DNA from 3 places in the Agrobacterium sp. ES01 genome. Region 1 is predicted to be linked to each of the others. Evidence: riboswitches for the same ligand, from Rfam matches in the RefSeq annotation. Region 1 holds a riboswitch; each other region holds the start of a gene.

Region 1 (10,327 bases):
GCGGGTGGTCTCCGGCAGCTTCTGGGGTAAATCCGGACCCGTGGACGGTATCGCTGCCGAGCCTGTGTATCTCGATATCTCGGTGCCGCCGGGCAAGCGCAAGACGTTTCCAGTTGATACCTACCGCTCGGCATTTGCTTATATCTTTGCGGGTTCCGGCACTTTTCGGGATGCCTCGAAGCCGTTCGGCGTGCGGGTGGAGAAGGAGTTCGAGGGCGAAGAACTCAATATCCGCGACCTCTCCGGCAATCGTACACTGGTCGTCTTCGACACGGGCGATGAAATTACGGTTCAGGCAGGTGACCAAGGCATCCGCTTCCTGCTGGTGTCGGGTAAACCGATCAAAGAACCGGTCGCCTGGCATGGCCCGATCGTGATGAACACACGTGAAGAATTGATGCTGGCGATGCAGGAACTGCAAAACGGAACATTCATCAAGGCCGATCACTAACGGCGCGACCTGAACCACTCGAAAGTGCGGGATGAAAAATTCGGCATTTTCAGGTGGCAGACCTTTGCCCGGATTGCGATGTTGTCTTGAACCAACGAGGGAGCGGACAATGCGGATTGACGGGCAGTGCCATTGCGGCAAGGTGACCTATGAGGCAGAGATCGATCCGGCCGAAGTCTATATCTGCCATTGCACAGACTGCCAAAGGCTGACCGGGTCGCCGTTCCGCGTCACGGTTATCACCGCCTCAAATACCGTTCGCCTGACCGGTTCGGCACCAAAGCTCTATATAAAGCATGGCGACAACGGGAATGTGCGAAAGCAGTTTTTCTGCCCCGAATGCGGATCGCCGCTCTTTACCACAGGCGAAGATGAAACCGGTGAGCGCGGAATTCGCTGGGGAAGCATCAACCAACGCTCACAACTGTTTCCTCGCGAACAGATGTGGTGCCGGTCCGCAGCAACCTGGTTGCCTGACATCAGTGACCTTCCCGAAGATCAGGAAGATTGACGCGAGGCAACGGACTGCCTGCCCTTGGAGGTCAGCTTTGGCGCCACAGCTCGTGAAAGTGATGGACCGGGCCGTGACCTGCTCCAACCGCCAACTGACCGGCAGCCAGAACAGCCCCCGTCAGCCAGATCTTGGCAGTGGAAATGGCAGTGAGGACGTCCACACCCTTTGCAAGTTCGGCTGAAATAGCACTGGATAGAGAACAACCGGTTCCATGGGTGTTGGGCGTATCGATGCGGTTTGCTTCGAACCAGTGGGTTATGTCGCTCGTCACCAGAACGTCCGGACTGTCCTTGCCTTCCAAATGTCCGCCTTTCAACAGAACTGCCTTTGGTCCAAGCGTCAATATCTGGCGCGCTTGACCTTCCATCTGCTCTCTAGTCGCAGCTTCCGCTAAACCGAGCAGAACGGCAGCCTCTGGCAGATTTGGTGTGAGGCAGGTTGCAAGTGGCAGGAGTGCGCTTTTCAAGACTGCGACGGCATCCGGTTTGAGAAGCGGTGCGCCACCCTTGGCGATCATGACCGGATCGAGGACGACCGGGACAGATCGATGGCGCTGCAATGCCTCCGCCACAGCCTTCGCAATATCTGCATTGGCGATCATGCCGATCTTAATGGCATCCACGCGAATATCGGCAAAGATCATGCGGATCTGCTCGGCAACAAAGGCATGCGGCAGCGGATAAACCGCAGACACCCCTTGCGTGTTTTGCGCGGTCAATGCGGTGAGCGCTGCCATTCCGTAGGCGCCCAAAGCGGAAAAGGCCTTCAGGTCTGCCTGGATGCCCGCCCCGCCGGATGGATCAGATCCTGCAATGGAAAGGACGTTTCGGATCATGCGTTCATCCCCCCACCACCGGTGAAACATGATCTCGAATTTGCGCTGTACTTCATCTCGTCCCTTTCAACCGGGCGAAGACGCGGGAGATCTTGATCAGAAAGCGATCCAATCGGACGATCCCGAGCGACTCCCTCCGCCAGCATTATCTGGTTCAGGTTCCAAGGGTACCTCTCAGCCCGTCTTGCAACGAACGCCCCTGTCTCTCCAGACCTCAGTTTAACGACAAAGCCTACGCTGTGTCACGCGCGAAGCTGAGGCGCGCTGGGATGTAGCAAACAGCCTTCGGCCCTGATGCTGGCGCTCCAACTTTGCCTCCTGAAATATTTCCGGCGGGCCTGTTGGACAGCCCGCCTCGAGAGATTACCTTGCCTACCGAATCCGTTCCCCACCCTGCCACATCCGCGCAGACCGCTTCCATCTGAAAGTCCCTCAATGCCTCAGAACACCAATGACGTCTTTGCAACCGGTTACGACGCCTTTCTGTTTGATCTAGACGGAACCTTGATTAACTCGATTCTGGCCGCCGAGCGTGTGTGGAGCCGTTGGGCAGAAAAGCATGGTCTGGATGTGGAAGCTTTTCTGCCGACCATGCACGGCAAGCGCGGCATCGACACAATCCGCGGACTTGCCCTGCCGGGAGTGGATCCGTTGGCAGAGGCAGCTGACGTCGAACGCGGGGAAATCGAGGATGTCGAGGGCGTGGTCACGATCGAAGGTGCCGCAGCGTTCCTATCGTCGCTGCCGCCGTCGCGGTGGACCATCGTGACATCGTCACCCGTCAATCTGGCAAAGGCCCGTCTGGGCGCGGTCGGACTGACACTACCGTCAGGCAGCGTGACCGCAGAGGATGTAACGGTGGGCAAGCCAGATCCGAGCGGGTACCGCCTGGGCGCGTCCCGGCTCGGCTTCGACCCCAGCCGCTGCCTTGTGTTTGAAGATGTGCCGGCCGGCGTTCAGGCGGGCAAGGCAGCGGGCGCGGATGTGATGGTCATCACCTCGACGCATCAGCACGAGCACACCCTTGGCGAGCCATCGATCGTCGACTATCGCGAAATCTCGGCTACGACAGACGAGGATGGCCGACTGCGATTGGTCAGGCGGTAATCACGCCGCCTTTGCGACGTGATATTCCTTGATCTCGACCATCTTGATCGCAGGATGGCGTTCGGATTCATAGCGAAGCGAGAACGTATCCTGCGCCATGAAGACTGGATCGCCATCTAGGTCCCGGCAGATATCGCCGCGACGTGCGGTGATGAACTTTTCCAGATCGGCGTTCTGATCGGCTGAAATCCATCGGCAGACAGAGAAACGCGCCATCTCGAACGAGACCGGCAGGCCATATTCCCCTTGAAGGCGCTCCTTCAAGACGTCAAGCTGCAGCGCTCCAACAACCCCGACGATGGCGGGTGAACCGTCCTCCGGCTGAAACAACTGAACCACGCCCTCTTCCGCCATCTGCTGCAAGGCTTCCTTGAGCTTTTTGGCCTTCATGGCATCCTCCAGGCGAACGCGACGCAGGATCTCCGGGGCAAAATTGGGCACGCCCTGAAAGACGAGCGCTTCGCCCTCTGTCAGTGTGTCGCCGATACGCAGTGTTCCGTGGTTCGGAATGCCAACGACATCGCCGGCATAGGCCGTGTCGGCAAGCTGACGCTGGGACGCGAAGAAGAACTGCGGCGCGGTCAGGCCAAGCTGCTTGCCGGTACGGGCAAGCTTTGCCTTCATGCCGCGCTCCAGCTTGCCAGAACAGACACGTGCAAAGGCAATACGGTCGCGGTGGTTCGGGTCCATATTGGCCTGTATCTTGAAGACGAAGGCCGTCATCTTGTCTTCGCTTGCATGGACGGTACGAATATCCGCCACCTGGTCGCGCGGGGGCGGGGCAAGTGCGCCAAGCGCGTTGATGAGGTCGCGCACACCATAATTGCGAAGCGCCGAACCGAAGAAGACCGGCGTCATATGCCCTTCGAGGAAAGACTGCCGGTCGAACGGACGGCAGGCTTCACGGGCGAGTTCCAGCTCCTCGATAAAGCTCTCGCGCTCGTTCTGTGGCAAATTTACCGCGACAGTTTGAGGTCCGTTGACCGGTGTTGCCTGGACCTGTGAGTCTGGGCCGCGATAGGTGTTGTTGGTCAGATGATAGGAACCGCAAAACGACTTCGAGCGGCCAACAGGCCAGGTGACCGGAGCGGTATCCAGCGCCAGCTTTTCTTCCACTTCGTCCAGAATTTCAAACGGATCGCGGCTTTCACGGTCCATCTTGTTGACGAAGGTGATGATCGGAATATCGCGCATCCGGCACACTTCAAAGAGCTTCAGCGTGCGAGACTCGATACCCTTTGCAGCATCGATCACCATGACCGCTGCATCGACAGCGGTCAGGGTGCGATAGGTATCGTCTGCGAAATCTTCATGGCCGGGTGTGTCAAGAATGTTGAAGACATTGCCGCCGTATTCGAAGGTCATCACGGAGGTGACAACCGAAATGCCGCGCTCGCGCTCGATCTTCATCCAGTCCGAACGGGTCTGAATCCGGTCTTTCTTTGCCTTAACTTCGCCGGCGAGCTGGATCGCACCACCGAACAGCAACAGCTTTTCGGTGAGCGTTGTCTTACCCGCATCCGGGTGCGCGATGATCGCAAAGGTTCGGCGACGAGAGACCGCCTCGGCAAGTGTTTCGGCCATGAGCTGAAAATCCTTATTCGTTGGGCGGTTATCTAGCGACTTGAGGGCGAATATGCAATTGGAGACACGCAACTCCCGCCAGGAAGGAAAATGCCATGCGCGACGTTCTCGGACCCTTGCTCAATCTCGTTCGCCTCCCCCACGGTGACGGCATGGAATTGCCAGCCTATGAGACGGCGGGCGCCGCTGGCATGGACCTGCGTGCAGCTGTCAGTGAAGACGATGCTGTCGTTCTCGACCCCGGTCAGCGCGCGCTTATTCCAACGGGCTTTGTGTTTGAGGTGCCACATGGATTTGAAGCCCAGATCCGTCCGCGGTCCGGCCTCGCCTACAAGAACGGTATAACCTGCCTCAATACTCCGGGCACCATAGACAGCGACTATCGCGGAGAGGTGAAGGTGCTGCTCATCAATCTGGGCCATGATCCCTTCGTGATCAATCGCGGCATGCGAATTGCGCAGATGGTGATCGCGCCGGTGGTGCAAGCACGTGTTGCCGAGACATCGTCTGCAAGTGAAACGACACGCGGACATGGCGGCTTCGGATCGACGGGAACGGCATGACGTTACCCCCAGCTCGACCCGGACTCGTTTACCGAGAAGACTATTTCGCTGATGCCGCTGGCTGGCAGTCGGTCAAACAGTTGCTTCGTGACGTCTTCGAGGTCGAGATCAACCCGATCGATCTTTATGGCGGCCATGACCGCAGCAGCATTGCATGCGCCTGGTTCGATGAATATGGCAGAGTTGTCGCCAATCTCAGCGCGTTTTCACTGCCAATGATGATTGACGGGCAGGTCAGACGCTGTGGCGGTTGGCAAAGTGGCGCGGTGCTACCTGAATACAGGGGAAGAGGCCTTTTCCGGAGCCTGATTCAGCGAATGTTTGAGCGATGTGAGGAGGCAGGCTTTGAGAGCTTGGTCCTGCTGACGGACAAACCAACACTCTATACGCCCTACGAATTCGAAGTGCTGCCCCAACACATCTTCAAAGCTTCGGTCCCTGGCGATGGTTCTCGTGAGCAGACACGAATGCTCGATCTCGCGATACCAGACGATGTTGATCTGTTGAGCCGCCATCTGGACCAGCGCATTCCGGTTTCTTCGCGCTTTTCAGTGTGCTGCCATTCGCGCATGTTTTTCCTGAACTGTCATCTCATCACCGGCGTTCACTTGACCTTGATGGAAAGAAGTGGGGTTATCATCGGATGGCGCAAGACAACCGATGGCGAGACTGAACTTCTTGATATTATCGGACCCTGCATCCCATCGCTGGCCGATATTGCGCAATCACTGAGTTGGGACGAAAAGTGCATCCGTATCGGCTTTCCTCCCGACAAGATCGGCGTTGAAAACGTCGACATACGTCAAGACGATGACGATCTCGTTTTGATGATGCGCGGCCCAATTGAACATCGACCAAAGAGGGCGTTCCGCCTTACACCTATGGCCGATTTTTGAGTCAGCGGAATAAAGATCTGCCTTGCGTCGTCAGGACATGCGTTTTTTTCCTCGCCAGTTGAGGACTTAGTGATTGCATGCTGGCGATTTGTGCCTGTTGATCCTATCTTTTAAGCAACGACAATATTCAAAGGGAGCACCACAATGGCCGATGCAAAGAAACCGGGACGCGGACGCGTCTATGCCTCGATCACGGAAACTATCGGCGATACGCCGATTGTGCGGCTCGACAAATTCGCCAAGGCTAAGGGCGTTAAAGCCAATCTGCTGGCCAAGCTGGAATTCTTCAACCCGATTGCGTCCGTGAAGGACCGTATCGGTGTCGCCATGATCGAGTCGCTGGAAGCTCAAGGAAAAATCACACCTGGCAAGACCACTCTGATCGAACCGACATCCGGGAATACCGGCATCGCGCTTGCCTTTGCCGCTGCCGCCAAAGGCTACAAGCTGATCCTGACCATGCCCGAAACCATGTCGATCGAGCGCCGCAAGATGCTGGCGCTTCTTGGGGCAGAGCTGGTTCTGACCGAGGGTCCGAAGGGTATGAAAGGCGCGATTGCCAAGGCAGAAGAACTTGCTGCATCCGCGCCGAATGCCCTCATTCCTCAGCAGTTCGAAAATGCCGCCAATCCGGAAATCCACCGGAAGACTACTGCCGAAGAGATCTGGAACGATACCGACGGCGCGATCGACATTCTGGTGGCGGGTATTGGCACCGGCGGCACGATTACCGGCACCGGCCAGGTACTGAAGGAGAGAAAGCCTTCCATCAAAGTTATCGCAGTTGAGCCTGCAGACAGTCCGGTTCTCTCAGGCGGCAATCCCGGTCCACACAAGATCCAGGGTATCGGCGCCGGCTTTGCACCCAAGATCCTCGACACATCGATCTACGACGAAGTTGTCACCGTGAGCAACGACGAAGCCTTTGCCAATGCCCGTCTGGTTGCACGTCTGGAAGGTGTACCTGTCGGCATTTCGTCAGGTGCAGCCCTGGAGGCCGCGGTCAAGATCGGTAGCCGCGAGGAGAACGCCGGCAAGACAATTGTGGTTATCATTCCATCCTTTGCCGAACGCTACCTGTCGACGTCACTGTTCGACGGCCTTGGTGAATGAGGCCGCTCGCCCCAATTGAATGATTGACGAAATCTATCAACTGGCCGCTGCGCGCGACGTCACGCAGCGGCCATCTGCCGTTCGGCCGGAATACGGTAGGATATCGCTTCGGCCAAGTGGATGCGGCCCAACTTGTCCGACCCATCGAGATCGGCAAGCGTTCTGGCAACCTTCAATACCCGATGGTAACCCCTTGCGGAAAACCGGAATTTCTCGGCTGCATCTCTCAGTAATTGCAGGCCGCCGGGATCAGGTTCTGCCAGTTTTTCGATGAGGGAAGTGGAAGCCCTTGCATTGAGGTAGATGTCGGGCATGCCGGCCTCTTCGAAGCGTATTCTCTGCCTTTCCCGCGCAGTGGCTACACGCCTTGCGATCTCTGCGCTGGCCTCAGCCGGTCGCGGCCTTATAAGGTCCGTTGCAGACACGGATGGGACATCAATACGGATATCGATGCGGTCCATGAGCGGGCCGGAAATACGGGCCTGATAGTCAGAGGCGCAGCGCGGACCGCGCGCACAGCTGTGACCCGGCTCGCCAGCCATACCGCAACGACATGGATTCATGGCAGCCACGAGCTGGAAGCGCGCGGGATAAGTGACCCTGTGGTTGGCCCGGGCGATGATACAGTCTCCCGTTTCCAGCGGCTGGCGCAGGGCATCCAGCACCTGGGGCGAGAATTCCGGGAGTTCGTCGAGAAAGAGAATGCCGTGATGGGCAATCGATGCCTCGCCTGGTTTGGCCCGTAAACCGCCTCCAACCAGCGCTGCCATGGTCGCCGAATGATGAGGCGTCCGGAAAGGCCGGGTGTCCGATAGCTTGCCGCCTGACAACTGACCTGCGATCGAGTGGATCATCGAGACTTCCAGCAGTTCTGCCGCGGACAGTGGCGGCAAAATTGAAGGCAGGCGTGCCGCGAGCATGGATTTTCCGGACCCTGGTGGGCCGACCATCAAGAGGTTGTGGCCTCCTGCGGCCGCGACCTCAAGCGCACGTTTGGCACTTTCCTGCCCCTTTATATCTGCCAGATCCGGCACGTTTTTTGGCAAAGCGCGTACGACCGGCTCGGGCCTGCTCAGCACCTGTGTGCCACGAAAATGATTGGCGAGCGCAATCAGGCTTCTGGGTGCCAAGATGTCGATATCGGCGCCGGCCCAAGCAGCTTCCGACCCGCTATCGGCAGGGCAGATCAGTCCCTTGCCCATGGCGTTGGCGGCGACTGCCGCAGGAAGTGCACCGGCGACCAGAGCAATGGTGCCGTCCAGATTCAACTCCCCGATCACGACATAATCCTGCAGGGCGTCCGCTGGAATGGCACCGAGTGCCGCCATAAGACCAAGTGCAATCGGCAAGTCGAAATGAGAACCCTCTTTGGGCAAATCCGCTGGCGCGAGATTGACCGTTACGCGCTTTGCCGGCAGTGAAAGGCCAGAGGCGTGGAGTGCCGCCTGTACCCGTTCTCGGCTCTCCGCCACTGCCTTGTCGGGCAGTCCGACGATCTGCATGCCGACCTTTCCAGGCGCCACCATGACCTGAACATCGACCGGAACGCCATCGACTCCCTGAAATGCAACTGTACTGACACGTGCAACCATTGCCTGCCCCAATCCACCCGGAGAGGACCACGAAATACATCTTTCGCGGACAACAGGTTGCAAGGTGACATCATTTCCCGCGGAAAACAAGAACATTTAGCGAACAACTTAAACCCAAGCGAGCATTTGGGTTGTAAGCGGTTGAGCGACAAGAACAAAACGTGTCCAGAGAGAAGGAGTCTCGGATAACCTAGGCGCGCTTCTTCTCGATCGCATCCCACATCAAGGCGGCAATGTCAGCGCCTCCGAAGTTTTTCACTTCTCGAATTCCAGTTGGAGAGGTGACGTTGATCTCGGTCATATAGTCGCCGATCACATCGATGCCGACCAGAATGAATCCGCGTTCGCGCAGCGCCGGCCCGATGCGTGCGCAGATTTCCATTTCCCGTGCAGTCAGTTCGGTTGCTTCTGCACGTCCACCGACATGCATGTTGGAACGGCTGTCTGTTTCGGCAGGCACACGATTGATGGCGCCAACCGGTTCGCCGTCAATCAGAATGATGCGCTTGTCACCCTTGCGTACCGCGGGCAGATAGGCCTGCGCTATATAGGGTTCGCGGTACATCTGGCCGAACATTTCCAGTAGCGAGGTAAAGTTGCGGTCATCCTTGCTGGAATGGAAAACGCCGGCTCCGCCATTGCCGTAGAGCGGCTTCAATATGATATCGCCCATTTCCTGACGAAAACGCGCAATCTCATCACCGTCCTTGGTAATGAGCGTCGGCGGCATCAGATCGGCAAACTCGGTAACGAAGATCTTCTCTGGCGAATTGCGAACCCAGGCCGGATCATTCACCACCAGTGTCTTCGGATGGATACGCTCCAGCAAATGGGTGGAGGTGATATAGGCCATGTCGAAGGGCGGATCCTGACGCAGCAGAACCACATCCATAGTCGACAGATCGATCCGCTCGGGCTGACCAAGCGTGAAATGATTGCCCTTCTCGTCGCGCAGTTCCATCGGCTCTACAACCGCAAAAACCTTGCCATCGCGCATGGCCAGGCGATCTGGTGTGTAGTGAAAAAGCTTGTAGCCGCGGTTCTGCGCCTCAAGGCTCATGGCGAATGTAGAATCGCCGGCGATATTGATGCCAGAGACGTGGTCCATCTGAACCGCGACGGATGTAATTTTTGCCATTGCCAGAACCTCATTGAAACCCACCCTGATTTAGGGCGAGCCAACTGCAAAGGCAACGGCCCGGACGTGAATTAGCCGGCCCGCAGATCGATCATGGTCACGCGTCAATGCCTGGCTGTTTAGAGGGGCGTATCGCGGCCTTTATTTTACGCGCAATTGCAAGCGGAAAAGGCAAAGGCCGACGCAGAAATGCTATCTTTCGTACATAGTTATCGACACGCCATACGGCCCAGGTTCCCCCACGGAAATAGGCAATGTCACCGGCCCTCAAGAGACGCTGCGTGCCATCTTCGGCTGTAACATGAACTTCGCCCTCCTGGATGACGACCGTCTCATCCCAACCGAAAAACCAGCGAAACTCGCCTGCTGTGCAGTCCCAAACAGCTGTCATACCGCCCCCGTCATCGCTGGAAGAATGATGGGCAAGCCGCGCGACAGGTGTGCCGCGAATGATCCACTCGGGCTTGATTGGTGCCGCTTCCAACGCCAGAAGCCCGCTGCTTGCGGCCACAAGCGGCGGTGCGACCGGCGCCT
Region 2 (10,327 bases), on a different contig from region 1:
TCCTTGATGGCGGGATCAATCATGCTGGTTCCTCATCACTTCTTCTTGGGCAATCCGGGAAGGCCACCAAGACCTGGCAGTTTCGGACCGCCAAGGCCAGGCAATCCTCCGCCACCCATGCCTGGCAGGCCACCGCCTTTACCAAGACCCATGGCATCGGCCTGCTTGGCCAGTTGTTCCATCTGCTTGGGATCCATCTTGGAAAGGTCCGGCATTCCACCGCCCATTCCGCCGAGGCCCATCTTGCCGGCAAGACCGCCCATCATCTGCTTCATCATGCCGCCGCCTTTGCCTTTGCCGCCCATGGCTTTCATCATATCGGCCATCTGGCGGTGCATCTTGAGCAGCTTGTTGATGGCAGCAGCGTCAGTGCCGGAGCCCGCAGCTATACGCTTCTTGCGGCTGTGCTTGAGCAGATCGGGGTTGGCGCGCTCGGCCTTTGTCATGGAAGAGATGATCGCCAACTGACGGGCGAACATCTTGTCGTCCATGCCAGCGGCAGCCATCTTGTCCTTCATGCCGGCCATACCAGGCATCATGCCCATGATGCCCCCCATGCCGCCCATGTTCTGCATCTGCTTGAGCTGATCGGCGAGGTCGTTCAGGTCGAACTTGCCCTTGGCCATTTTCTCGGCCATGACCTTGGCTTTTTCGGCATCGATCGTTTCCGATGCTCGCTCGACCAGCGAAACGATGTCGCCCATACCGAGAATGCGGTCGGCGATACGGCGAGGATGAAACTCCTCGAGTTCCGTCATCTTTTCACCAACACCGATCAGCTTGATCGGTTTGCCGGTTACCGCACGCATCGAAAGTGCCGCACCGCCACGACCGTCACCGTCCATACGGGTCAGAACAAGGCCGGTAATGCCAACGCGCTCATCGAAATTGCGAGCCAGATTGACAGCATCCTGACCGGTCAGCGCATCCGCGACCAGCAGGATTTCATGCGGATTGGACTTCTTCTTGATGTCGGACATCTCGACCATCAAGGGTTCGTCGATATGCGTACGACCAGCCGTATCGAGGATCACGACATCGTGGCCGCCAAGCTTTGCCGCCTGAACCGCGCGTGCCGCGATATCTGTCGGCGACTGGCCGGCAATGATCGGCAAGACATCGATCTTGATCTGTTCGCCAATCTGGCGAAGCTGCTCCTGCGCGGCCGGACGGCGCGTATCGAGCGAAGCCATCAGAACTTTCTTGCGGTCCCGATCCGTCAGCCGCTTGGCAATCTTGCCGGTGGTTGTTGTCTTACCCGAGCCCTGCAGACCGACCATCATCAAGACGACCGGTGCTGCTGCATGAAGATCAATGGTGACGCCTTCGGCACCCAGCATGTCTACCAGCTCATCGTGAACGATCTTCACGACCATCTGGCCAGGCTTGATCGACTTCACAACGGCGGCGCCAACGGCTTTTTCGCGCACCTTCTCGGTGAATTCGCGCACCACTTCCAGCGCGACGTCGGCTTCGAGAAGCGCACGACGCACCTCGCGCAGGGCAGCGGAAACATCCGCCTCCGACAGTGCGCCACGGCCCGTCAGTCCATTTAGAATGGATCCAAGGCGGTCCTGGAGGTTTTCAAACATCGGCTCTTCCTTGTCGTTTCGAGTTGGCTATAGCTTCGCCCGCAACGTTGGTTCTTTCGGCGGCAAAAACAAGACGCAAAGCCAAAAAGCACCCGAGGGCGCATCGCGCTGTCGGGTGTTGACCTCCGGGATCTGTTTATACCTGTTAGGGGTCCCGGTCGGCGGCTCAAGAGTCTGCTCTTGTCGCTGATTTCGGCGCGATAAACAGGAAATCCATCATAAAGTCAAGACTGCGGGGCCTTTTGCTTTAAGGTCAGCGTCTTTCAATTGACGTTATGAAGCTTAGGTAACACTGGACACGGTTTCGTTGCGAGGAGGGAAGAATGCCAAAGAAGCTGCCCAACCCCTATTATGATGGTCCGCCCTCCAAGCATTTCGACGGCGTTCGCTTTTTCAACCCTGGCGGCATCAAACCGGCAGGCCTGCGCGATCTGTTAAAGTGGAAGTTCAAAGGTGAACGGGCGAAATGGCCAAAGTCGGCCCCCAGCCCCTTTGCACCGACAAAACCGACACAGCGCATCACGGGCGATGGGCTTCGCGTCACGATGATCGGCCATGCCTCTCTGCTCATTCAGGTCGCAGGCCTCAACATTCTGACAGATCCCCTCTGGTCTGATCGCGCAAGCCCCTTGAGTTTTGCCGGGCCGAAAAGGGTGGCCAAGCCGGGGATCGCCTTCAATGATCTTCCGGATATCGACGTGGTGCTCGTGACACATAATCACTATGACCATCTCGACATCTCGACGTTGAAACGCCTCTATGCCGAGCACGGTGCCCACATCATCACGCCGCTTGGCAATGACACGGTCATCCACAAATCCATTCCCGACGCCAAGGTCTCGACCATGGATTGGGGAGAGCAGCTATCCTATTGGGACGGCGTAACGATTGATGCAGAACCTTGCCATCACTGGTCAGCCCGCGGGGTGACCGACAGACGTATGGCACTCTGGGCCGCATTCGTGATTTCAACGCCATTCGGCAAAATCTATCATGTCGGTGATACCGGTTTTCACGACGGCATAAACTATCGAGCAGCCCGGGAAAAACACGGTGGTTTCCGTCTCGCCAATTTACCGATTGGCGCCTATGAACCGCGCTGGTTCATGAAGGGTCAGCATCAAAGTCCGCAAGAAGCCGTGGACGGTATGGCGCTTTGCAATGCAGCCCATGTGGCAGGTCACCACTTCGGCACATTCCAGCTGACCGACGAGGCCATAGACGCGCCCGTCACCGCGCTGAGCCAGGCCTTAGCAGAAAGGGACATAGCGGCATCCCGCTTCCGCCCGCTTCATGCCGGCGAGGTGTTCGACGTGCCCATGCCCTAAACGGCATTGACAAATCGTCATTCGCGGAAGAACCTTGAAGCCATTCACCAGGGGTGTCCCGACAAGGGGCTGAGATTCCGCTAGGTTTGCATAAACAGCGCGGTGACCCGTTGAACCTGATCCAGTTCATACTGGCGTAGGGACGGTGCGAGCGCTGTGCAATCAAGGCCCGAATATTTTGGGGCTTGTGGCGTCTTTTCATCATTCCGGCTGACATGACTGGGTCTCCAAACCGAATACTTGGAGCCTCACGATGAACATTGCCTCGAAAATTCCAACACCCGAAGTCACCACTGGTCCGCTGCCGGCATCGACAAAAATCCATGTCACAGGCGAGGTCCATACCGATATCCGCGTTCCCATGCGCCAGATCAGCGTCCACCCGACCGCTGGCGAACCACCGGTCACAGTCTATGATTCTTCTGGTCCCTACACAGACCCTGGCAACACCATAAACATTGAACAGGGCTTGCCCCGCCTGCGAGAGGCGTGGATATCAGCGCGCGCCGATACGCAAGCCTATGACGGTCGCTCGGTGAAACCCGAAGACAACGGATTTGTCTCGGGTGAGAAACTGACCCCGCAATTTCCTGCCTTGCCGACACCCCGAAAAGCGCTCGCCGGGCAGGCTGTCACCCAGCTTGCCTATGCCCGCGCCGGCATTATCACGCCAGAGATGGAATTCGTGGCGATCCGCGAGAATCTTGGCCGCAAGGCCGTGAAGGAAATGCGAACACGCGATGGAGAAGACTTCGGCGCGGCGATCCCGGATGTCATAACGCCGGACTTCGTGCGCGAGGAGATCGCCCGGGGGCGGGCGATTATCCCAGCCAACATCAACCATCCCGAAGCCGAGCCGATGATCATCGGCCGCAACTTCCTGGTCAAGATCAACGCCAATATTGGCAACTCCGCAGTCACCTCCTCCATGGCAGAGGAGGTGGACAAAATGGTTTGGGCCACCCGCTGGGGTGCCGATACGGTGATGGATCTCTCCACAGGCCGCAACATCCACAATATCCGCGAATGGATCATCCGCAATTCACCCGTACCGATCGGCACCGTGCCGCTCTATCAGGCACTGGAAAAGGTGAATGGAATTGCCGAGGACCTCACCTGGGAAGTCTATCGCGATACGCTGATCGAGCAGGCCGAGCAGGGCGTCGACTATTTCACCATCCACGCCGGTGTCAGGCTCTCCTATATCCATCTGACCGTCGACCGGGTCACAGGTATCGTCAGTCGCGGCGGCTCGATCATGGCCAAGTGGTGTTTGCATCACCACAAGGAGAGTTTTCTCTACGAGCATTTCGAGGAGATCTGCGACATCTGCCGCGCCTACGACGTGTCTTTCTCACTCGGCGATGGCTTACGCCCCGGTTCGATTGCCGATGCCAATGATGCCGCCCAGTTTGCCGAATTGGAGACGCTGGGCGAGCTTACCCGGATCGCATGGGCAAAGGACTGCCAGGTGATGATCGAGGGCCCAGGCCATGTGCCAATGCACAAAATCAAGGCCAATATGGACAAGCAGCTCGCTGTTTGCGGCGAGGCCCCCTTTTACACCCTGGGGCCACTGACCACCGACATTGCCCCCGGTTACGACCACATTACCTCCGGCATCGGCGCCGCCATGATCGGCTGGTTTGGCACGGCCATGCTCTGCTACGTCACGCCGAAGGAACATCTGGGCCTGCCAGACCGCAACGACGTGAAGACCGGCGTCATTACCTACAAGATCGCGGCCCACGCCGCAGACCTCGCCAAGGGCCATCCGACAGCACAGGCCCGCGACGATGCGCTGTCCCGCGCCCGCTTCGAGTTTCGCTGGGAAGATCAGTTCAACCTCTCGCTCGACCCGGAAACGGCTCGTGCGCTGCATGACGAGACCCTGCCAAAAGAGGCGCACAAGACAGCGCAATTCTGCTCCATGTGCGGCCCCAAATTCTGTTCCATGCGCATCTCCCACGACATCCGCGCCGAGGCCCAGAAAGAAGGAATGGCCGCCATGGCCGAGAAATACCGTGCGGGCGGCGATCTCTACATGCCGGTCGAAGGGGGAAAGCAATGAGCCGCTTTCACGATCGACAATCGGGCAAGCCGGCTCATCACCCAGAGCAGGCTTCAGTCACGGAGTCGCGTCCATGGCTGTTCTGATCAAAGGCGCAGGCGTTGCAGGCCTCACGGCTGCCTTCGAACTCACGCGTCGCGGCATCAAGGTTGAGGTCAGTGAAACCCGCTCTGTCATAGGCCATGGCGCGTCGCATTATGCGGGCGGCATGTTGGCTCCGTATTGCGAGCGTGAGGCGGCGGAAGAGTGCATTCTTGAACTTGGCCTTTCGGCAGCCGACTGGTGGGAGGCGGCACTTCCAGGCTCGGTGAAGAAGAATGGAACTCTCGTCGTCGCTCCACCCCGCGATAGAGAAGAACTGAAGCGATTTGCCGGCCGTACGCGCGGCTTTCGCTGGCTGGACGCAGAGGAGATCGCGGCGCTGGAACCCTGCTTGGCCGGCCGCTTTTCCAAAGCTCTCTTTTTCCCCGAGGAAGCGCATCTTGATCCACGAGCAGCCCTGGCCGGTCTCCATCGGTCTTTGCAAGCAAGCGGCGTCACCTTTCATTTGGGTGCAAAAGCAAAGGACACCGGCTGTTTCGACACCATCGTTGACTGCACCGGACCAGCCGCCATTGGCCCCGCCAACAGCCTGCGCGGTGTGCGCGGCGAGATGCTCTATCTCGACACACCAGACATCACGTTATCGCGCCCGGTGCGCCTCCTTTATCCGCGCCACCCGGTCTATCTGGTGCCCCGCGAGAAACATCGCTTCATGCTGGGCGCCACCATGATCGAAGCTGCCGACGATGGCCCGATAACCGCGCGTTCAATGATGGAGCTTTTGAACGCGGCTTACGCGCTTCATCCCTCTTTTGGAGAGGCTCGCATCATTGAGACCGGCACCGGCATTCGACCCGCCTTTGCCGATAACATTCCACGCATTGAAGAGACGCCGGACGGCTTTGCCCTTGCCGGGCTTTACCGCCACGGTTTCCTGCTTTCTCCAGCACTCGCGGTCGCAGCTGCAGACCGACTTTCGCACCCGACGCGCAGAAAAGAAAGGCTGACAGCATGACACTGATCGTAAATGGCGAACCCGTTACAATCGAAGCTGTAACGCTTCTCGATCTCATGACAGCCCTCGACTACGAGGGTGATTGGCTGGCGACCGCCGTCAATGGCAACCTCGTTCATCGTGAGGATCGCGCCGTCCATCGCCTCGACGAGGGCGACCGGATCGAAATCCTGAGCCCCAAGCAGGGAGGCTGACGATGACGCTGATCCTATACGATGTCGCGCTTCAATCGCGTCTTCTGCTTGGCACGGCGCGCTATCCGTCGCCAACAGTCCTTGAGCAGGCCGTCAGATGCTCCGGAACTGAAATTGTCACCGTCTCGCTTCGCCGGGAAACAGCAGGCGGCAAGTCGGGTGGCGAGTTCTTCGATCTGATCCGGGCACTCGGGGTTCGGGTTCTGCCCAATACGGCCGGCTGCCACTCCGTTTCCGAGGCCATACTGACAGCAAGGATGGCCCGTGAGGTCTTTGGCACAAACTGGGTCAAGCTTGAGGTGATCGGCCATCAGGATACGCTGCAACCTGATGTTTTTGCTCTGGTAGAGGCTGCCCGCATTCTCTCAGAAGATGGCTTCAACGTCTTCCCCTACACAACCGACGATCTTGTGGTTGGCGAAAAGCTGCTCGATGCCGGATGCAAGGTGCTGATGCCCTGGTGCGCACCGATCGGCTCTGCCATGGGGCCGCAAAACATGGTGGGTTTGAAAGCAATGCGGGCCGAATTTGCCGATATCCCATTGATCGTCGATGCCGGCATAGGACGCCCCTCCCATGCACTGCAGGTCATGGAACTCGGCTATGATGCTGTTCTGCTGAACACCGCCGTATCCGGGGCCGGCGATCCGGCATCGATGGCGCAAGCCTTCGGCTCCGCGATCACTGCCGGCCGCATCGCCTATCTGGCAGGCCCGCTGGAACCGCGCGACATGGCTGTGCCCTCCACACCCGTCATCGGCAAAGGCGTTTTCGCATGAAGCTCGATCCCTTCTATCTGATCGTCGATAGCGCCGACTGGATCGAGCGTCTGGTCCCCCTTGGGGTGAAACTCGTGCAACTCAGGATGAAGAACATCGATGACACGATGCTCAGGCATCATGTTCGAAGGTCAAGGCGCATCTGCAAAGCCCATGAATGCCAGCTAATCATCAATGACCACTGGCAGATCGCGATTGAGGAGGACTGTGATTTTGTCCATCTCGGTCAGGAAGATATGGTCGAAGCGGATCTGGGTGCCATTCATAGGGCCGGGTTGAAGCTCGGTGTGTCAACCCACGACGATGCTGAACTCGACACGGCGCTTGCCGTCAATCCCGACTATGTTGCGCTCGGCCCCGTCTGGCCAACAATCCTGAAACAGATGAAATGGGCGCCTCAAGGGGTTGAGCGCGTAACCGACTGGAAGGCACGGATAGGCAACATTCCCCTGGTCGCCATCGGCGGTGTCACCTCGGAGCGCGCGCCTCTCGTATTGCATGCCGGTGCCGACACTGCTGCAGTGGTGACCGACATTACCTTGAACGACGATCCGGAGACACGCACGTGTCAATGGCTGCAAGCAACCGAGCAATGGAGGCGCCTGTAAAGCTGGCGACATCGGATAGCGTGGAAAAGTCGCCGTAAACCGAGACAAACTGACATCCGGTATGCGTATCGAAACTGCCTTAGACACTGGCAATTCACGGTCAATTCCGCCATATACACGCAAGAACCCCAAACGGAATGAAAATGTCATGGTCGCAATGGTCGAATTCGCAAAGATGAACGGGCTTGGCAACAAGATCCTGGTTGTCGACATGCGCGGCCGCAAGGATCATGTGACTGCAGAAGCCGCAATCGCCCTTGCGGCCAATGCCGAGACCACGTTCGACCAGATCATGGCCATCCACGACGCCGTGACGGACGGAACGGATGCATGGATCGACATTCTCAATTGCGATGGCACAAAGGCGCAGGCCTGCGGTAACGGCACCCGCTGCGTCGTGCAGGCACTTGCAGCCGAAACGGGGCGCAAGTCCTTCACATTTCAGACGGTTGCTGGAATCCTAGGTGCGATTGAGCATGACGATGGACTGATCTCGGTCGATATGGGACGTCCGGTCTTCGAATGGGACCGCATCCCGCTTGAGGAAGAATTTTACGACACAAGCCGCATAGAACTGCAAATCGGGCCGATCGACGCGCCAATCCTGCATTCGCCCTCTGCTATGTCCATGGGCAACCCGCATGCGATCTTCTGGGTCGACGGCGATCCCATGAGCTACGATCTGGAACGTTTCGGACCGCTTCTAGAAAACCATCCGATCTTCCCGGAAAAGGCCAACATTACATTGGCGCAGGTGACGGGACCATCTTCGCTCAGAACACGCACATGGGAGCGTGGTGCCGGATTGACGCTTGCCTGCGGATCTGCCGCCTGTGCCGCCGCAGTATCTGCTGCACGCACGGAGCGTACAGGGCGCAATGTGACGATTGATGTTGCTTCCAGCCCGATCCGCCAGCCACTCGTGATCGAGTGGAGAGAAGGCGATGGCAAGGTCATCATGACAGGCCCGGCTGAATGGGAATGGTCAGGTCAGCTTGATCCGTCGACAGGTGCCTTTGAGCGGGAAGCAGAAGCCGGAGTTTCGGCCAAGTGACGATGGACACGAAAGCTGGCATCGATGTCGTCACCTTCGGCTGCCGGTTGAATACCTACGAGTCCGAGGTGATGAAGGTTGAGGCTGAGCAGGCCGGCCTTCACAATGCCATCCTTTTCAATACCTGCGCGGTCACCAGTGAAGCGGTCCGCCAGGCCCGCCAGGCCATACGTCGGGCGCGTCGCAACAATCCGGAAGCCCGCATTGTCGTGACCGGCTGTGCCGCCCAAACCGAAGCTTCCGTCTTTGCAGCAATGCCTGAAGTGGATCTGGTGCTTGGCAATGAAGAGAAGCTGAAAAGCGAAAGCTATCAATCGCTTCCAGATTTCGGCATCGCGGCTGAAGAGAAGCTGCGCGTCAACGACATCATGAGCGTCACGGAAACCGCGCCGCAGATGATCGCCCATCTCGACGGCCATGTGCGCGGTTTCATCCAGGTGCAGAACGGCTGCGACCATCGCTGTACGTTTTGCATCATTCCCTACGGTCGCGGCAATTCGCGCTCGGTTCCCATGGGCGCAGTGGTCGATCAAGCGCGGCAACTTGTTGAATCCGGCTATCGGGAGGTCGTTCTGACCGGCGTCGATGCAACCAGCTATGGCGCTGATCTTCCCGGCCAGCCAAGCCTCGGCAAATTGGCGAAAACGCTTCTACGACTGGTACCGGAGATCGAGCGGTTGCGATTGTCATCGATCGACAGCATTGAGGTCGACACTGACCTTCTCGATCTGATCGCCGATGAATCCCGCTTCATGCCGCATTTGCACCTGTCGCTGCAGCACGGAGACGATCTGCTTTTGAAACGCATGAAGCGTCGCCACAGCCGGCAGGACGCTCTTGAATTTGTGTCGCACGTGAAACAATTGCGCCCATCCATGAGTTTCGGTGCCGATATGATCGCTGGCTTTCCTACGGAATCCGAAGAGATGTTTGCCAATGCGGAAAGCCTGGCGGAGGAGATCGGCATCTCCAATCTTCATGTCTTCCCATATAGCCCGCGTCCGGGTACCCCAGCGGCGCGCATGCCCCAACTCGATCGTCGTCTGATCAAGGAGCGTGCCGCGCGTCTGAGGCAAACAGCAGACAGACTTCGGCTGCGACATTTGAATGCTCAAGTGGGTAGCCGGCATAAGGTATTGGTCGAAAATGGCGGTGTGGGTCACACCGAAGACTTCACGGCCGTAGCAACCCCTGGCCTGACACCTGGGGACCTTGTGGCCGTCACCATCACCGGTCACAATGACCGTCATCTTGAAATGCAACTGGTAGGCCGTTCGGCAGCCTGATTTTCAAACGGACAAAAAAATGGCTCTCGGCTTCATCAAGAAAGTGTTCACGTTCGGCAAGGACAAACCCGCTACTGAAGAGGCGCAGGTGTCCGATGCCGAGCATATGGAAAATCTCGTCGAGGAGGCGGAAACCGCATCGGCTTTGCAAGAGATCCCGGTTGCGGCGGATCCCGTAGCGCCAGAGGAAATCGAAACGGCCGGCGGGCCGGCACCGGACGAGGTTGAGGCCGCGGCAGAACCTGCTGCGGAGCCTGATTTTGCCGAACGGGACATCACGCAGAACAAAAACTCTGACGCCGACAGCACCTCGGAATCCCCAGCGGTAGACGAATTCCACCCGCAGCCGGAGCAGCCA
Region 3 (10,327 bases), on a different contig from region 1:
TTACGGTCCGCGTTGAAAGAGACGCGGACCGAAGCATCACAAAGAGAGAGATGATGAAACATCTGAAGACATGGCTTGAACGACGCAGGGACCGCAACAGCGAGCCTTTTCCGTCGCTTTACTGGAAGCAATGTCTCTTCATCATCGTCAACCTCGTTCTCATCGCCAATCTGGTTTTCGATGGCGCAGCAGTCGCTGGTTCCGGGCAGATTCTCGCCTTTGTAAACAGCATGGGTGGTTTTCTAACCGATTTTGGAAAATCTGGCTGGAGCCTCATCTCCTCCGCCATCCTGTTTGCCATTTTCATGCTGGCGGCCAAAAACAAGGCCAGCATCCACAAGCGCGTCCACTATCTGGCCTCCGCCCATCTGGCCGCGTTTGTATTCTTAAGCGTGGCACTTTCCGGTCTGTCCGCCAATATCCTCAAGCGCGCTATCGGCAGAGCCCGCCCCAAGAATTTCGATGATTGGGGCATTTACGGCTTTTCGCCGTTCCACGGCAGTAGCCGGTTTGAAAGCTTCCCTTCCGGGCATTCCACCACGGTCGGCGCTATTTTCATGATCCTTGCGCTCTGCGTGCCGCGATATCGCATTCTGTTCTTCGTGCTGGCCGTCTGGCTTGGCATGACAAGGGTGATCGTAGGCGCCCATTATCCAAGCGACGTCATTGCCGGTCTCGCATGGGGCGGGTGGTTCACATTTGCGACCGCAGTCATCTTTTCCCGTTATCAGCTTGCCTTCAGGCTGGACAAAAACGGCATACCGGTCATCCGTCGAGAACTCTTCCACAAACAATAAATTCCCGTCCCGGGAACAAAACAAACGCTTGAACAATTCGGTGATGGTGCGGCGGTTCAATCGTCATAGATTTCGTTGCGCACAATCGACCGCGTAGATTGGCGATACGATATTTTCTCGTGGGACTGATCCACACTCCTCGTTCCCGCGTAATTCCAGAAAGACTGCTGGAAGACATACAAGGCGAACTGCCCATACTTGCGACACCGGCAAAGTGGTGCCCAAGGCTAACATTGACGATGGAGGCCCGCATGAAATTGCTTTCCGCTGAAAAACAGCTGTTCAGGGCTGCTCAAAGCGCACCTTATCTTGAAAGAGAAGAAGAACGGCAGTTGGCGCTTCGATGGAAGAACAGCCAAGACAGCGCCGCGCGCGATAAGATCGCCCATGCCCACATGCGCCTTGTCATTGCCATGGCTTCCAAATTCCGCGGCTTCGGCCTTCCCTTGAGCGACCTCATCCAGGAGGGCTATATCGGTCTTCTGGAAGCAGCGGCCCGCTTTGAACCCGAGCGCGAAGTGCGATTTTCAACCTATGCCGGTTGGTGGATTCGCGCCTCCATGCAGGACTATATCCTGCGAAACTGGTCAATCGTGCGCGGTGGCACCAGCTCTTCGCAAAAAGCCCTGTTCTTCAACTTGCGCCGCTTGCGCGCAAAACTCGCACAGGGCGACAAACGGCTGACAGATCAGGCCATTCATCAGGAAATCGCGGTCGCTCTCGGTGTCAGCCTCTCCGATGTGCAAGTGATGGATGCGCGGTTATCCGCCAATGACACATCGCTTCAGGCACCCGTATCGAACGATGATCAGAAGACCGAACGTCTGGATATGCTCGCCAGCGACGACATTCTGCCGGATGAACTGGTCACGCAGGTCATAGACGGTGAGCGCTGGCACGACTGGCTGCAATCGGCGTTGCACGAACTCAACGAGCGCGAATGCCGTATCATCCGCCTGCGCCGCCTGTCTGAAGACGGTGCAACGCTGGAAGAACTGGGTGCTGAATTCGGCATCTCGAAGGAAAGAGTGAGGCAGATCGAAACGCGCGCAATGGAAAAACTCAAAGCCGCTTTATTGGCCAAGACCCCGGAGCGGATCGAAGCATAACGATTCGCAAACTGCGATCAGTCTGTAATGATCTTCACGCGACTACCGGGTTGCGGCACATCGCCCGCACTCATCGCGTTGATCAGCCGGAAAAGCTCAAGCTTGCGCTCGGTGCCCATCATTCTGCCGGACAGCGACGCAAGTGTGTCGCCAGACCTCACCGTGACGATCCTGATGCGCAATGGCTTAAGAGACGCAGCCTCGCTGGACGTGATGCGCCGGAAGCTCTCCCGCAACTTGTTGGCCGTTGGCTCAAGCAATGGGCTACCTTTTGGCACGGCCGTCAGGAAACGGAAGATTTGCGATCCGATCCGGATCACGGTCACATCGAAATCCCAGCGTTCAGCGGACGCCCGCGCCTGAGCTGCCTCCAGTCCATTGACGCGAATTGACCGGATCGAATCCGGAATAAGTCCGGTGACCCAACCGCTGGAGATATAATTGGTAAGGCTACGGCGCTCGCTGTCTGCGACCCCGTCAAACCGGATTGCAACCTCGCCAGCACCCGTTGCCAGTACAGCCTCGACCTTGTTGTCGATCTGAAAACCATCCGGAACCTCGAAGCGAATACCCAGCTTGCCATGCAGGAAGGTCTGACCGCGGACATATCCTTCCTGCGGACTGTCGCCATAGAGCAATCCGTCTATACCGGCGAGATAATAGTCGCGCCCGGTCTCCCCATAGGTCCCCTCAGCACCAAAAGCACGCGCATGCCGCCGCGCGAGTTCCACGCGCTGCGGGGCATTGGGGTGGCTGGACAAGAAGTCGAGGCTCTGGTCGGTATCGGGATCAACGGATGTGAAATGGCTGTAATTTGCCATGGAATCCAGGAAACGCGCTGCGGCATACGGATCATATCCCGCCTCGCCCAGCGTTCTCACACCAATCAGATCGGCCTGCAGCTCCTGCTGTCTGGAGAAGGCCGCAAGACGCAATTTGCCGCGAGCCAATGCCTGCTTGCCTGCCAGGTCACTGGACAGAACTTCAGCCACAACACGGCTTGCAATCACCTCGGCCTCTTCGCGGCGCTGCCGCTCAATACCGTGATTGGCGGTTACATGCGCCATTTCGTGGGAAAGGACTGCTGCCACCTCAGACGCATCGTTTGCAAGCGCCAGAAGACCGCGCGTCACATAGAGATAACCGCCGGGCAGCGCAAAGGCGTTGATCGCCGGCGAGTTGAGGATCGTGATGCGATAGGACTGCGCCGGGTTTTCCGAGACCGCTGTCAAAGCACCGGCAATGCGGGCAACCAGCCTTTCGGTTTTCTCATCGTGATACTCACCGCCATAGCTTGCCACGATGCGCGGATGTTCGCGTGCACCCATCTGCGCCCGCGGGTCACCCTTTTGCACCTCTTCCACGATTTGCGGAGACGACGACGGGCCGATGCTCGACTGATAGGATTGATCGAAAATAGACTGGCAACTGGACGCAAGAAGCAAGACGCCCAGAGCCGCACAGCGTCCCAAGACCCGACCGTTCCCAAATACGGTCTGTGCGGCGTAACCGCTATGTCCCTTCATGGCCCGCATCTTTTCCGGTTCACCTTGAATTCGCGATATCAAACACTGTTGCGCCCTATTTGTCCGTCTTGCCGCGGATCAGCACACGCAGTAACCCAACCGGATTCGCGCCTCTTTTAGTATAAACTTTCGGAGAAGAATAAAGCCGCATCGGATTTAATATAGTGACGTGGATAAGAAAACACAAAAATGCAGACTGAGCGCCCGCTCCCGAGCTGCCAATGCCACTCGCTAACGTCCAAAATAAGGCGTAGCAAACGCCAGCCAGATCAGTGTCCGAGGAATCGCTTCACGACCGGTAGAATGTCATGCGCCATAAATTCGTCAATAGAGGCACTAAGCGCGACCTTTCCCTCATCGACAAAGAGAACATGGTCGCCAATATTGGCCACTTCCTTCGGGTCATGGCTGACGATCAGAACGGTATTGCCAGTCTCTCTATGCAGATCGAGCAACAACTCTGCCATGTCCGATCTGAGACCTGGATCGAGCGCGGCAAAGGGCTCATCCAACAGCAACACAGGCTTGCGACGCACCAGCGCCCGGGCAAATGCCGCACGCTGCCGCTCACCACCCGACAGTGTCGGTGGACGACGTTTCTCGAAACCGCCAAGCCCCACCCGCTCGAGAGCAGAGGAGACTGCAACCTTATCTGATGCACGAAGCCGCAACGAAGGATCGATGCCAAGCCCGACATTGGTGAAGAGATCCAGATGGCCGAAAAGATTGTTGTCCTGAAACACCAGCGAGACCGGTCGATCGGACGGATGAATCCGCGTGACATCTACACCTGCAATCAATACCTGCCCCTGATCGGGCTGCTCGAAGCCGGCGACAAGGTTCAAGAGTGTCGACTTGCCGGAGCCCGATGGTCCCGCAATAACCGTCACACAACCTCCCGGTGCCTCGCAGTCGAATGCAAACGAATGCTGTCCAAGCTGCAGTCCGATATCCTTGAGACCAATGCCGTTTCCCTTGATGTCAGCCACGAAGCACAGCCTCTCTGCGATTGTTCGAATGCGAACCTGCCGTGCCCGCAATGGTCAGCGCCAGGCAAACCAAACCCAGCAGCAAAGCGAGACCATCGGCATCTGCGGTTCGGTAACTGCCGAGACGGCTATAAACCAGCCATGGAAGCGTCGTCAGGTTTTCCGAGCCGAACAATGCCACAGCACCAAGGTCGCCGAGCGACAAAGCCATCGCAAAGGAAAGCGCCATGGCCAAAGGACGCCAGAGAATGGGGAAATCGATCCGCCGCATCCGCGCCCAACCGCTGATTCCGAGACTTGCCGCCAAGCGTCCCGTTCCTTGGGCATGGCTTTCGAACGCCGGCAACAACACCCGCATGGCAAAGGGTAGCGCCATCAAAGCATTGATACCCACCACAATCACCGGGGCATAGCGGGCAACATCACCGAATGCCCTTAAAACCATGAACCAGCCGGTTGCCAGAACGACGGTTGGAACCAGCAATACAAGCGAGGATGTAGACGACAGCAGGCCGGAGAAACTGCGCGCGGTCATCGAAACGCGTCGTGTGCGAAGAGCCAACATGGCCCGGATCAGGAACACGGAGAGCAGAACAGACATGAGGCCGGCGCAGATGGAAACGGCAAGACTGGTCAGTGTCGCATTGATGACTGCCCGCTCGCTCAAAAGCCGGCCTAGATCCGCGCGAAGGCCCGACACCACGATGGAGAGAAGCGGAAGGCAGAGATAGAGCCCGGCAACAGCAATGAAAAGGCCGTCATAGAACCGCGCGCCAATGCCGGCACCATCGAATCGGCACTTGATCCTACCGCTATCTGCGTTGAAGTCAGCAGGTGCTGGAAACAGAGCCATGACGCCCAGGATGGATGCCGTGAGAAGGATCTGCAGAAAGGCAAGCGACACCGCGCGTCCGGGGTCGGAATCGAAGCGAAGGGACTGATAGATGGCGACCTCGATCGTCGTGGCCGCCGGTCCGCCGCCCAGCATCAGCACCAGCGTAAAGCTGGTTGCACACAGCATGAAGATGAGGCCAGCCGCACCGGGCAACACACGCCTGATAGCCGGCCATTCAATAAAACGGAAAACGGCATGCCGCTTCATGCCAAGCTCGCCCGCCATCAGCCAGTATTCTCCCGGAACCCGCTCAAGTCCGACAAGCAGCAGCCGGACGGCGAGCGGCATATTGAAGAAGACATGAGCGAGCAAAATTCCACTCAGACCATAGATGCTGAAGGGCTGACCAAATCCGATCAGGCCAAGTACATCATTAATCAACCCGGTTCGGCCCCAGATACCGAGAAGGCCCAACGCGCCGATCAAAACCGGCAGCCCCATGGGAACCGCCATCAGGCGCACCAACCACTGCCTACCCGGGAACTGTCGACGACGGGCGAAAGCCATCGCCACCGGGATGCCGAAAGCCAGCGAGAGAAAGGTGGAAAGCAGGGATTGCCAGAGCGTGAAGCCAAGCGCGGGAAGCAGAACCGGGTCGCTGAAGAAATCCGCAACCCCATCCTGCGACTTCAACCCGAGAAGAGAGCCGACAGCGATACCGATAAACGAAAAGATCGCGGCGAGGCCAATGGCCCCGCCGACAATTCGATTCATCTTTTCGCGACGGCTCAGCATAGGCTCAGTTCATCGCCTTCAACCACTCGTCGATCCAGGCCTTGCGGTTCGTCTCGACCTCATCGGGATCCATCAGAAACGTCGTCTTTGGATGAACGAGCGTCTTGAAGGCATCCGGCAGCGGCTCGGAAGTCGCGGCCGCCGGCATCATCCAGTTATTGGTCGGGATCGTATCCTGAAAGCCGGAACTCATCATGAAGGAGAGGAATTCGCGCGCGAGATCCTTGTCATGGGCAGTCTTCATCATTCCGGCCACTTCGATCTGGATATAGTGTCCTTCCGAAAACTCCGCGGCCTTATAGCGATCTGTGTTTTCTGCAATCATGTGGTAGGCCGGAGACGTCGTGTATGAAAACACCATCGGCGCTTCACCCTTTGTGAAAAGGCCATAGGCTTCAGACCAGCCGGGCGTGACCGTCAGGACACGACCCTTCAGCTTTTCCCAGGCGGCCGGTGCCTCATCGCCATAGATCGACTTGATCCAGAGCAGAAGCCCCAGACCCGGTGTGGATGTGCGCGGATCCTCGATGGCAATCTTCTGGTTCGGATCGCCCTCAATCAGCTCCTTCATGCTGGCGGGCGGCGTTTTGATAGCTTCGCTATCGTAGACGACGGCAAAATGCCCGTAGTCGTAGGGTATGAAGACATCATCGCTGAAGCCCCCGGGCACATGCACAACCGATGTATCGATATCATGGGCTTCGAAAAGCCCGGTCTGCTTGGCCTCGCTGACAAGGTTGGTATCGAGACCCAGAACGATATCGGCATCACTGCCCTTGCCCTCGAGTTTCAGCCGGTTCAAAAGCGCCACACCATCGGCCACACCGACGAATTTCACAGTGCAGTCGCAGGTCGCCTCAAACGCGTCCTTGACCTTCGGCCCTGGACCCCATTCGGAAATGAAACTCTCATAGGTGTAGACCGTCAGGGTCTTGTCCTGCGCAAATGCAGAGGGCGCCGGAAAGGTTGCAAATGCTACAGCAGCAGCCACTGCGCTGCGAATGGTCGAATGTGGAAAGATTGGCATATCGCCCCTCCTCTGTTTGAACAAAATCGGGATAGGGCGCGGCTTTGCACGACGCTTCTAATCCCTCCGCCGGTGTTAACCGGATCAGGTTCCGCGGGTTGGCGTTAAACGCCTCTCAGCCATCTATTGCATGCAACAAAAGGCACCCCGTTAGAGCGAATAAAGACATAGCGTGCAGGCACCGGCCTTGCAAGCCGGCGCGAATATCAATTCGCAAGGTTGAGTGTCAGCCCTCGAGTTCCTCGCGCAGCATTTCAAGCTCCAGCCATTCCTCTTCCCAGCGCGCCACATCCGCCCGCAGTTTTTCCATCTCGGCGGCGAGCTTGTTGAAAGTCGCCGGATCCTTGGTGAAGAGGTTCGGATCAGCCATCTTGGCCTCGCAGGCGGCAATTTCCTGTTCGGCCTTTTTCATTTCCTTCGGCAGGTTCTCAAGCGCGAACTTCTGCTTGAAGGACAGCTTGACCTTGTTCTTCTGGCCGGAAACCGACGAACTCTGAGATCCGCTCGCCTTTGTCTTTTCGGCCTTCTCAATCTTGCGGCGCTCGTCCTCGGCGCCCTTGCGCTGCGCCATCATGTCGGAATACCCACCGGCATATTCGATCCAGCGTCCGTCGGGGTCTTCTGGATTGGCCGGCGCAATGGTGGAGGTCACGGTTCGATCGAGAAAGTCACGATCATGGCTGACGAGAATGACGGTACCGCTATAGCCGGCCACGATCTCCTGCAGCAGGTCCAACGTCTCGATGTCGAGATCGTTGGTCGGTTCGTCGAGGATCAGAAGGTTAGATGGCCGGGCCATGATCCGTGCCAGCATCAGCCGGGCGCGCTCGCCACCAGACAGGTTCTTGATCGGCGTTCTCGCCTGCTCCGGCTGAAAGAGGAAGTCTTTCATGTAGCCGGTCACATGTTTCTGCTCGCCATTGACCAGCAGGTTATCGCCGCGACCATCGGTCAGATAGTGGGCAAGCGTGTCATTGAGGTTCAGATCCTCACGTTTCTGATCAAGCGTGGCGATATCCAGATTGGTACCGAGCTTGACCGTCCCCTCGTCCGGAGCGAGTTCACCGGTCAGCATTTTCAACAGCGTCGTCTTGCCGGCACCATTTGGACCCACAAAACCGATACAGTCACCACGATGCACGCGCAGCGAAAACGGCGACACAATGGTACGCTCGCCATAGGCCTTGGTAATTCGCTCCGCCTCGATTACCAGCTTGCCGCTATCCTTGCCCTCGGTGATATTGGCCTGGATTGTGCCCTGAGGACCCTTATGACCGCGATAATCGGAGCGCAACTGCTGCAGGTTGCCAAGGCGACGCATATTGCGCTTGCGCCGCGCCGTTACACCATAGCGTAGCCAGTGCTCTTCGCGTTCGATGGCCTTGCCAAGCTTGTGCTGCTCGATCTCTTCTTCCTCCAGCACCTTGTCGCGCCATTCCTCGAAGAAACCGAAGCCACGGTCGAGACGACGCGAAAGACCCCGGTCGAGCCAGACGGTGGCATTGGAGACTTTCTCGAGAAAACGACGGTCATGCGAGATCAGCACGAGGGCACTGCGCGAAGAAGCAAGCTCGGCTTCCAGCCACTCGATTGTCGGAAGGTCCAGATGGTTGGTCGGCTCATCCAGGAGAAGAATATCGGGTTCCGGCGCCAATACGCGCGCAAGCGCTGCACGCCGCGCCTCCCCACCCGACAATCGCGTCGGATCTTCCTCGCCGGTCAATCCCAGATGTTCCAGCAGATAAGTGACCCGATAGGCATCGTCTCCGGGGCCAAGTCCCGATTCTGCATATGCCTGAACGGTGGTATATCCGCCGAAATCCGGAGCCTGCTCCAGATAGCGGATCGTCGAAGACGGATGCCTAAACACCTCGCCCGACTGTGACTCCACCATGCCGGCGGCAATCTTCATCAGCGTCGACTTGCCGGAGCCGTTTCGCCCCACGAGACAAATCCGGTCGCCCGGCTCCACCTGCAGATTTGCGCCGTCGAGCAATGGCGTACCGCCAAAGGAAAGCTTGATGTCGTCGAGTTTCAAAATGGGAGGCGCCAAGGTTTCAGGCTCCGGTCAGGTCATGAGGGCGCGCAAGGATCACGGCATCGCCGCTGCCCAGCGTGAATTCGACTGGTCCTTCGGCGACGTTCGAAATCGTCCGCGAAGAACCGAATGGAAGGGTAAAGTCGTTGAGCGGGTAGCGTGCATTGCGAATGGTAAGGCCTTCAAGCCTTGTCAGACCAAGCACGGAAAACAGCGAGCCTTGCGGCAAGTCGAGATACAAGGGCCTTGAAAGCAACGGATATGCTTCTTCGTCGCCCGAGGTCATCATCACGTCCAGACCGGATTTCGCCAATGCGACACCAGCAATCAGGTGCATCGTCGCATGGTCGGAGCGCTCACCGCCAAGCGCACCCACCAGAACAAGCTTGCGCGCCCCTCGGGCTATCGCCTCATCCACGGCAATCTCCCCGTCCGTCACATTCTTTCTGGCCGGATAAGGCATCCTCAAAATGCCGGGATAATCGCTTTCGGGCAGGTCATCGGAACTGTCGAAATCGCCAACCCAAAGCTCAGGCTGAAGTCCCAGCACCTTCGCGTGACGCATGCCACCATCAGCGGCAATGGCGCGCGTGCCGGCGACGACTTGTTTAAGCCGTTCCGAAGGCGTCAGCATTCCACCAAGAAGGATTGTAAAAGCGGGTTCGTTCATGAAACGAGCCCTTAGCGCATCTTTGCGCAAAAGGGAAAGGCGCATCGAAACAGCGGTACTGTATAGAAGTACCAAAACGCGGCGCCTTCACCCTTGTTGCCAGATCGATCTAAGATCGATGCGATCATATCTCACGCAAATGGGCGCGATTACCGCCCTGCAGCTACTTTTTTGCGAGGTCCCGGAATCAGCCCTTCGCGCTGTGCTTTCTTGCGGGCCAGCTTGCGCATGCGGCTGATGCCTTCTGCCTTTTCGCGAGCGCGGCGAGCAGATGGCTTCTCATAGGCTTGGCGAGCCTTCATTTCACGGAAAAGGCCTTCGCGCTGCATCTTCTTTTTCAGCGCACGCAACGCCTGGTCTACATTGTTGTCACGGACAATAACTTGCACGTTGTCTCCTTCGTTTGAGGTAACACATAGTTCGTGCCCGCCGATAAGGCGGTATGAACGACGGCACTCTTCAGGTGCTATTTCGCTTTCGGCTGAGAGCGATGCCGGGCATAAAATTATGTGGTCCGCGCAAGGCGAAGAAACCCGGCCAC

Evidence for each region. A riboswitch is a leader RNA that binds a small molecule or an ion and turns the genes downstream of it on or off. The one in region 1 is predicted to bind thiamine pyrophosphate.
Region 2: another riboswitch for thiamine pyrophosphate. It lies ahead of thiC (phosphomethylpyrimidine synthase ThiC); the one in region 1 lies ahead of thiD (bifunctional hydroxymethylpyrimidine kinase/phosphomethylpyrimidine kinase).
Region 3: another riboswitch for thiamine pyrophosphate. It lies ahead of thiB (thiamine ABC transporter substrate binding subunit); the one in region 1 lies ahead of thiD (bifunctional hydroxymethylpyrimidine kinase/phosphomethylpyrimidine kinase).

Annotation. Positions count from the first base shown of each region.
Region 1 covers NZ_JBNQTH010000001.1:1,289,930-1,300,256, forward strand. The annotation lists gene ACQQ2Q_RS06335 (pirin family protein) at 1-451, shown strand, start outside; gene ACQQ2Q_RS06340 (GFA family protein) at 561-962, shown strand; gene thiD (bifunctional hydroxymethylpyrimidine kinase/phosphomethylpyrimidine kinase) at 994-1,800, opposite strand; TPP riboswitch at 1,915-2,011, opposite strand; gene ACQQ2Q_RS06350 (HAD-IA family hydrolase) at 2,236-2,907, shown strand; gene ACQQ2Q_RS06355 (peptide chain release factor 3) at 2,908-4,491, opposite strand; gene dut (dUTP diphosphatase) at 4,587-5,054, shown strand; gene ACQQ2Q_RS06365 (GNAT family N-acetyltransferase) at 5,051-5,950, shown strand; gene cysK (cysteine synthase A) at 6,095-7,063, shown strand; gene ACQQ2Q_RS06375 (YifB family Mg chelatase-like AAA ATPase) at 7,123-8,655, opposite strand; gene gshB (glutathione synthase) at 8,846-9,793, opposite strand; gene ACQQ2Q_RS06385 (cupin domain-containing protein) at 9,891-10,327, opposite strand, start outside.
Region 2 covers NZ_JBNQTH010000006.1:104,622-114,948, reverse strand. The annotation lists gene ACQQ2Q_RS17570 (chorismate mutase) at 1-23, opposite strand, end outside; gene ffh (signal recognition particle protein) at 36-1,592, opposite strand; gene ACQQ2Q_RS17560 (MBL fold metallo-hydrolase) at 1,916-2,920, shown strand; TPP riboswitch at 2,960-3,081, shown strand; gene thiC (phosphomethylpyrimidine synthase ThiC) at 3,174-4,991, shown strand; gene thiO (glycine oxidase ThiO) at 5,065-6,048, shown strand; gene thiS (sulfur carrier protein ThiS) at 6,045-6,242, shown strand; gene ACQQ2Q_RS17540 (thiazole synthase) at 6,245-7,021, shown strand; gene ACQQ2Q_RS17535 (thiamine phosphate synthase) at 7,018-7,629, shown strand; gene dapF (diaminopimelate epimerase) at 7,778-8,683, shown strand; gene mtaB (tRNA (N(6)-L-threonylcarbamoyladenosine(37)-C(2))-methylthiotransferase MtaB) at 8,686-9,969, shown strand; gene ftsY (signal recognition particle-docking protein FtsY) at 9,989-10,327, shown strand, end outside.
Region 3 covers NZ_JBNQTH010000006.1:140,583-150,909, reverse strand. The annotation lists gene lpxE (lipid A 1-phosphatase LpxE) at 54-797, shown strand; gene ACQQ2Q_RS17750 (RNA polymerase factor sigma-32) at 1,049-1,906, shown strand; gene ACQQ2Q_RS17745 (M48 family metalloprotease) at 1,924-3,432, opposite strand; gene ACQQ2Q_RS17740 (ATP-binding cassette domain-containing protein) at 3,702-4,421, opposite strand; gene ACQQ2Q_RS17735 (thiamine/thiamine pyrophosphate ABC transporter permease ThiP) at 4,414-6,051, opposite strand; gene thiB (thiamine ABC transporter substrate binding subunit) at 6,056-7,078, opposite strand; TPP riboswitch at 7,123-7,238, opposite strand; gene ACQQ2Q_RS17725 (ABC-F family ATP-binding cassette domain-containing protein) at 7,305-9,131, opposite strand; gene ACQQ2Q_RS17720 (thiamine diphosphokinase) at 9,136-9,786, opposite strand; gene rpsU (30S ribosomal protein S21) at 9,936-10,175, opposite strand.